2 linked regions of the Actinoalloteichus hymeniacidonis genome follow. The protein of the gene in region 1 interacts with the protein of each later gene in a pairwise test. Links are inferred from orthologs where the notes say so. Each region holds a gene or a part of one and is shown on either strand. Other genes may lie near its edges.

Evidence for each region. The genes of interacting proteins can lie anywhere in the genome.
Region 2: the proteins of nth (region 1) and aceE interact in binary tests that used the Escherichia coli proteins (3 or more experiments, as listed by UniProt). The link is inferred for Actinoalloteichus hymeniacidonis from one-to-one orthologs.

Annotation. Positions count from the first base shown.
Region 1 is NZ_JACHIS010000001.1:6,053,008-6,055,872, reverse strand. Bases 73-2,865 are described here. They hold nth (endonuclease III), read left to right. Parts: upstream 73-915; coding sequence 916-1,815; downstream 1,816-2,865. Other genes in these bases: BKA25_RS25915 (NUDIX hydrolase), read left to right, coding at 2,381-2,865; BKA25_RS25920 (TlpA family protein disulfide reductase), read left to right, coding at 1,812-2,381; BKA25_RS25930 (hypothetical protein), read right to left, coding at 536-781; BKA25_RS25935 (Crp/Fnr family transcriptional regulator), read right to left, coding at 73-379. In the rest of the region: more of BKA25_RS25935, read right to left, coding at 1-72. UniProt on the Escherichia coli protein: DNA repair enzyme that has both DNA N-glycosylase activity and AP-lyase activity. The DNA N-glycosylase activity releases various damaged pyrimidines from DNA by cleaving the N-glycosidic bond, leaving an AP (apurinic/apyrimidinic) site.
Region 2 is NZ_JACHIS010000001.1:1,104,735-1,108,108, forward strand. Bases 3-3,304 are described here. They hold aceE (pyruvate dehydrogenase (acetyl-transferring), homodimeric type), read right to left. Parts: upstream 2,996-3,304; coding sequence 203-2,995; downstream 3-202. Other genes in these bases: BKA25_RS05075 (hypothetical protein), read left to right, coding at 3-138; BKA25_RS05085 (DUF3052 domain-containing protein), read left to right, coding at 3,301-3,304. Outside these bases: more of BKA25_RS05075, read left to right, coding at 1-2; more of BKA25_RS05085, read left to right, coding at 3,305-3,374. UniProt on the Escherichia coli protein: Component of the pyruvate dehydrogenase (PDH) complex, that catalyzes the overall conversion of pyruvate to acetyl-CoA and CO(2).

The DNA.
Region 1 (2,865 bases):
ACACGCGGAGCAACTGCTCGGCGATCTCCGGTCGCTTACTGATCCACTCCCGAAGCGCAGGCCGATCCATGCTCAGCGCCCGCACCTCGGTGACCGTCGTCGCCGTGGACGTCCTCGGTCCAGGATCGAAGATCGACAACTCTCCGAACATGTCTGAGGGACCCATGATGGCGAGCAGGTTCTCTCGGCCATCCGGCGATTTCCTGCCGACCTTCACCTTGCCGGACTGGATGATGTACAACCGGTCGCCGGGCTCACCCTCTGTGAAGATCACATGGCTACGGGAGAACTCCACCGGCTCCAGCGTCTGAGTAAGAGCCTCCACGGCTCCAGGCTCAACACCCTGGAAGATGCCCGCACGGGCCAGGGTCTCGTCCACCTCGTCCCTCCTGTCGAGACGCGGCGGTCACCGCAAGGCGGACACTCTCCGTTACGAGTGCCAGCCTGGTGCCGCCGATCGCTCCGTGCAGTCTAACTGCGCGGTAACGGAGACCGCGTTACCTGCGGTCTCCGTGAGCGCGGCGACGGGTGGAGGTCAGCGTGGTCTGCGTGCCTTGAGCCTTCCGGAACGGCCCCGACGGCGAAGTCGGAACAGCTCCAACGCCCGGCCGATTCCCTGGCCGAACAGGGCACGAACCTCGTCGGGACGAGCGTTCTCCAAGAGCTCCTCCACGTCGTCCTCATGGACCGAGACATGTCGGATACGTGATTCGACGCGCTCCATGAAGAGCGCGAAGAACATGATCACGAGCGGAACGAGGATAACGAACCAGGCAGTCATGGTGAATCTGATAGTGACTCATCACGCTAGGTGGTCTTGGTCGGGGGTGTGCACAACCAACCGGTGGGTGGTCGGTCTTGACCCAGATGGTGGAGCCGGGACACGGCGTTCGGCCTCGCCCGTAGGCTGTGGGCGTGCAGACCAGTGGCTCCCGCGCTCAGCCCGCCACCGGGCCCAGGCGCCGGACGCCCGAGACCCGGCTCGGACTCGTCCGCCGAGCGCGCCGGATGAATCGAGCCTTGGCCGACGCGTATCCGGATGCGCATTGCGAGCTCGACTTCACGACCCCGCTCGAACTGGCCGCCGCCACGATCCTCTCGGCGCAATGCACCGACCGTCGGGTCAACCAGGTCACCCCGATGCTCTTCGCCGCCTATCCGGACGCCGCCGCCTACGCGGGGGCCGACCGTCACGAGCTCGAAGAGATCATCCGGCCCACCGGCTTCTTCCGAAACAAGACCTCGTCGTTGATCGGTCTCGGCGCCGCATTGCTGGAGAAGCACGGCGGAGAACTGCCCGCGACCCTGTCGGAGCTGGTCCGACTGCCCGGGATCGGTCGCAAGACCGCCAACGTCATCCTCGGTAACGCCTTCGACGTTCCGGGGATCACGGTCGACACGCACTTCGGCAGGCTCGTGCAGCGCTGGGGCTGGACCGCTCTGACCGATCCGGTGAAGATCGAGCACGCCATCGGCGAGCTGATCCCGCGCCGCGACTGGACGATGCTGTCGCACCGCGTGATCTTCCACGGCCGACGGGTCTGCCATTCCCGCAAACCGGCCTGCGGCGCCTGCCTGCTCGCACGGGACTGTCCCGCGTTCGGCACCGGAGTCGTCGAACCCGAGGCGGCATCGAAACTGGTCAAGGGCGTGGAGGCGCCGCGCTTGCTGCGGTTGGCCGGGTTGGATGAGGAGCTGGCCGAATCGGCAGCCGACACTGCGGAGCCCGTCGAACCCGCCGAGCCGGAGCCTGCGGGCAGCACCGGGCCGCCGCCGGAGGCGGCCGAGGCGAAGTCGGCCGGTGATCCACGATGAACGCCAACGTGCGGTGGTCCGTGCTCGTGCTGGTGCTCGCGGTGGCGGGCATGGTGGCGCTGTGGCCCCGGGGCAACGACTCGCCGCCGAACATCGCGGAACAGCCCCCCACCGACTCGGCGGACCAAGAGCCCGGCGTGCGTCGAGCCGCCGACCTGGCGGGCATCGAGGTGTCCTCGCAGGATGGCTCGTCGGAAGACCTCGGTGAGCTGCTGGCCGACGGGCCCGTGCTGGTCAACATCTGGGCGACCTGGTGCGTGCCCTGCCGCGAGGAACTGCCGGTACTCGCCGAATACGCGGCAGACCCCGATGCCATCCCGGTGCTCGCGCTGCAGACCCGCAGCGACTACGACGCGGGCTTGGAGTTACTCGCCGAGCTCGATGTCGATCTCCAATCGGTCCATGATGGAGACGACGTGGTGATCCGTGCACTGCGCGCCCCGGGGATCCCGATGAACTACGTGGTGGACCAGGAGGGCACGATCCACCGGGTGGATCCGCCCGTGCCGTTCGAGGACTCGGAACAGGTGCGGCAAGCCGTGGCGCGCTATCTGGAGCAGAGTTGATGACTCAGGAAGGTCGGGGACGCAGCCAGGCAAGGCGTGGTGGCCCCTTGGTAGATCCAGCACAGGCCCCCGCCTGGTTGAGCAGATTGATCGCCTCCAGCGGGCGGGTCGACCCCGCCATGCTGGCTGCCGCGCCGCCGCCGAGCGAGGACAGCCCCCGGCCCGCGGCCGTGCTGGTCCTCTTCGGTGAGGACGGTGGCGGGCCGGGTACCGGGCCGGACGTCCTGTTGCTGCGACGCTCCGACGGACTGACCCACCACCCCGGCCAGGTCGGCTTCCCCGGCGGGGTCGCCGAGCCGGAGGACAACGGACCCATCGAGGTCGCGTTGCGGGAGGCCGCCGAGGAGGTCGGGGTCCTGCGCAACGGCATCAAGCCGGTCGCGCTCCTGCCGGAGCTCTACATCCCGCGCTCGAAGTTCCTGGTGACGCCGGTGCTCGGCCATTGGCTGAACCCGTCACCGGTGGCCCCGGTGGACTTCAACGA
Region 2 (3,374 bases), 4.9 Mb from region 1 along the record:
CTGGTCCGGACTCCGACCGTCGACGTGCTGTTACCGGAGCCGCCGGGGTTCTGGCGGGATTCGGCCCTGATCGCCCTGGCGCTGTCCGTGGCGGTCGCGATCGCCACCGCGCGGCTGATGGTCGGCGATCAACAATGAAGCGGCGCCCCGTCCGTTCGCCGGACGAGACGCCGCTTCGTGAATCCGTGGTCGAGATCGATGCTCAGGAGACGCCGGGATCGGAGGTCTGCGGCCCCGCCGCCTGGACGTCCTCGATCCGATAGCGCCGGGCGGCCTGCTCGGCCACCGAGTGCTCGATGTCGCCGCGCCGCGCCAACGCCAACAGGGTGCCGACCGTGATCGACTCGGCGTCGACGAGGAACTTCCGCCGCGCCGCCGGTCTGGTGTCGGAGAAGCCGAACCCGTCGGTGCCCAGGGTGAGCATGTCGGTGGGTACCCACGGCCGGATCAGGTCCGGAACCGCACGCATCCAGTCCGACACCGCGACCACCGGACCGCCGGTGCCCTCCAACGCGCTGGTCACGTGGGGCACCGCCCGCTTGGCGCCCGGCCGGATCAGGTTGTCCTGCTCGGCCCGCACGGCCTCCCTACGCAACTCCGCCCACGAGGTCGCCGACCAGACCGCCGCCTGCACGCCGTGGTTCTCCGTGAGGAGTTGCTGGGCCTTGAGCGCCCAGGGCAGTGCGACGCCCGAGGCGAGGATCTGTGCCGTGGGCCCATCGCCCGCAGGTGCCTTCGCGTACTGGTACAACCCGCGCAGCAGACCGTCGACGTCGAGGTTCTCCGGCTCGGCGGGCTGCTGGTACGGGTCGTTGTAGACGGTGAGGTAGAACATGATGTCCTCGCCGTGCGGGAACTCCTCGGACTCCCCGTACATCCGACGCAGACCGTCCTTGACGATGTGCGCGACCTCGAACGACCACGCCGGGTCGTAGGAGACCACCGCGGGGTTCGTCGCGGCCAGCAACAGCGAGTGTCCGTCGTTGTGCTGGAGACCCTCGCCGGTCAGCGTCGTCCTACCCGCGGTGGCGCCGAGCACGAAGCCCCTGGCCATCTGGTCCGCGGCCGCCCAGATTCCGTCGCCGGTGCGCTGGAACCCGAACATCGAGTAGAAGATGTAGACCGGGATCATGTGCTCGCCGTGGGTGGCGTACGAGGTGGCGGCCGCCGTGAACGAGGCCGTCGAACCGCCCTCGTTGATGCCCTCGTGCAGGATCTGACCCTGTTCGCTCTCCTTGTAGGCGAGCATCAGCTGTGCGTCCACCGAGGTGTACAGCTGGCCGTTGGGGTTGTAGATCTTCTGCGTCGGGAACATCGAGTCCATCCCGAACGTGCGTGCCTCATCCGGGATGATCGGCACCAGCCTCGGCCCGATCTCGGCGTCCTTGGCCAGGTCGCGGATCAGCCGCACGAAGGCCATCGTCGTGGCGACCTCCTGCTTGCCGGAGCCGCGCTTGACGACGTCGTAGATCTTGTCGCCCGGCAGCACCAACGGCTTGGCCTTGACGCGGCGCTCCGGCAGGAAACCGCCGAGCTTGCGGCGCCGGTCCAGCAGGTACTGGATCTCGGGCGCGTCCTCGCCGGGGTGGTAGTACGGCGGGAGGTAGGGATCGGCCTCCAGCTGCGCGTCGCTGATCGGGACCCGGGTGCTGTCGCGGAACAGCTTGAGGTCGTTGAGGGTCATCTTCTTCATCTGGTGCGTGGCGTTGCGACCCGCGAAGGTCGGCCCCAGACCGTAACCCTTGATCGTCTTGGCCAGGATCACCGTGGGCTGGCCGTGGTGGCTCATCGCGGCCTGGTAGGCGGCGTGCACCTTGCGGTAGTCGTGGCCGCCGCGTTTGAGGTTCCAGATCTGCTGGTCGGTGTAGTCGTTGACCAGTTCCTTGGCCCGGGGGTCGCGCCCGAAGAAGTGCTCCCGGACGTAGGCGCCGTCATTGGCCTTGTACGTCTGGTAGTCGCCGTCCGGCGTGGTGTTCATCAGGTTGACCAGCGCGCCGTCCCGGTCGCCGTGCAGCAGCGAGTCCCACTCGCGGCCCCAGATCACCTTGATGACGTTCCAGCCCGCGCCCCGGAAGTAGGACTCCAGCTCCTGGATGATCTTGCCGTTGCCGCGAACCGGGCCATCCAGCCGCTGCAGGTTGCAGTTGATCACGAACGTGAGGTTGTCCAAGCCCTCGTTCGCGGCGACGTGGATCAGTCCGCGCGACTCCGGCTCGTCCATCTCGCCGTCGCCGAGGAACGCCCAGACATGCTGGTCGGAGGTGTCCTTGATGCCCCGGTTGTGCAGGTACCGGTTGAATCGCGCCTGGTAGATCGCGTTCATCGGGCCGAGGCCCATCGATACCGTCGGGAACTCCCAGAAGTGCGGCATCAGCCGGGGATGCGGGTAGGACGGGAGTCCGCCGCCCGGGCCCGCGTGGGAGTACTCCTGACGGAAGCCGTCGAGCTGCGACTCGGTGAGCCTGCCTTCGAGGAACGCCCTGGCGTAGATGCCGGGGGAGGCGTGGCCCTGGATGAAGATGTGGTCGCCGCCGCCCGGGTGATCCTTGCCTCGGAAGAACCAGTTGAAGCCGACCTCGTAGAGCGTCGCGGAGGACGCGTAGGTCGAGATGTGTCCGCCGACCCCGATGCCCGGCCGCTGGGCCCGGTGCACGGTCATCGCGGCGTTCCAGCGGATCCACGCGCGGTAGCGGCGTTCGGTCTCCTCGTCCCCGGGGAACCAGGGCTCCACCTCGGTGGGGATCGAGTTCACGTAGTCGGTGGAGGTCAGCGACGGCAGGCCGACGCCGCTCTCTCTAGCTCGCTCCAGGAGCCGCAGCATCACGTACCTGGCGCGCTGTCTGCCGGTGGTGGACAGGACCGAGTCGAAGCTTTCCAGCCACTCGGCTGTCTCCTCCGGGTCGATGTCCGGAAGGTGCGCGGCAAGGCCGTCACGGATCACACGTACCCGAGGGGGCGCGTTGTCGGCGGCGTTGCCGTTGTTCTGCGGGGCCAAGGGATCTCCTCGCCAACGTTCGACAGTCGTCAAGCTGGGCTTCGCCCAACGTCGTCATCCTTCACCATGGTCGTCGCAGACCGCTGGTGCCGTCATCTGTACCCGTCGGTAACTTTTTGGCGACGCGGGTACCCTGACCGGTGGTGATTCGATCTCCTGCGGCGTGTCCACCTGGCAGCGGTTGCGCTCAAGGGCCCGATCGGTGTTCGCTAGCCGGAATCGGTCGTAGGAGACTGGACAGAACAAACGTGTGTGAGGGTCGTTTCGAGGCCCTGGCACCTCCACCGTAGGAGGAGTGGTAAGCCGTGGTCGCCGCGGGAGACGCCGGAAAGGTCGGCGTCGCCGACAGGCTCGGGATCGAGCCGGAGATGGTGGTCCA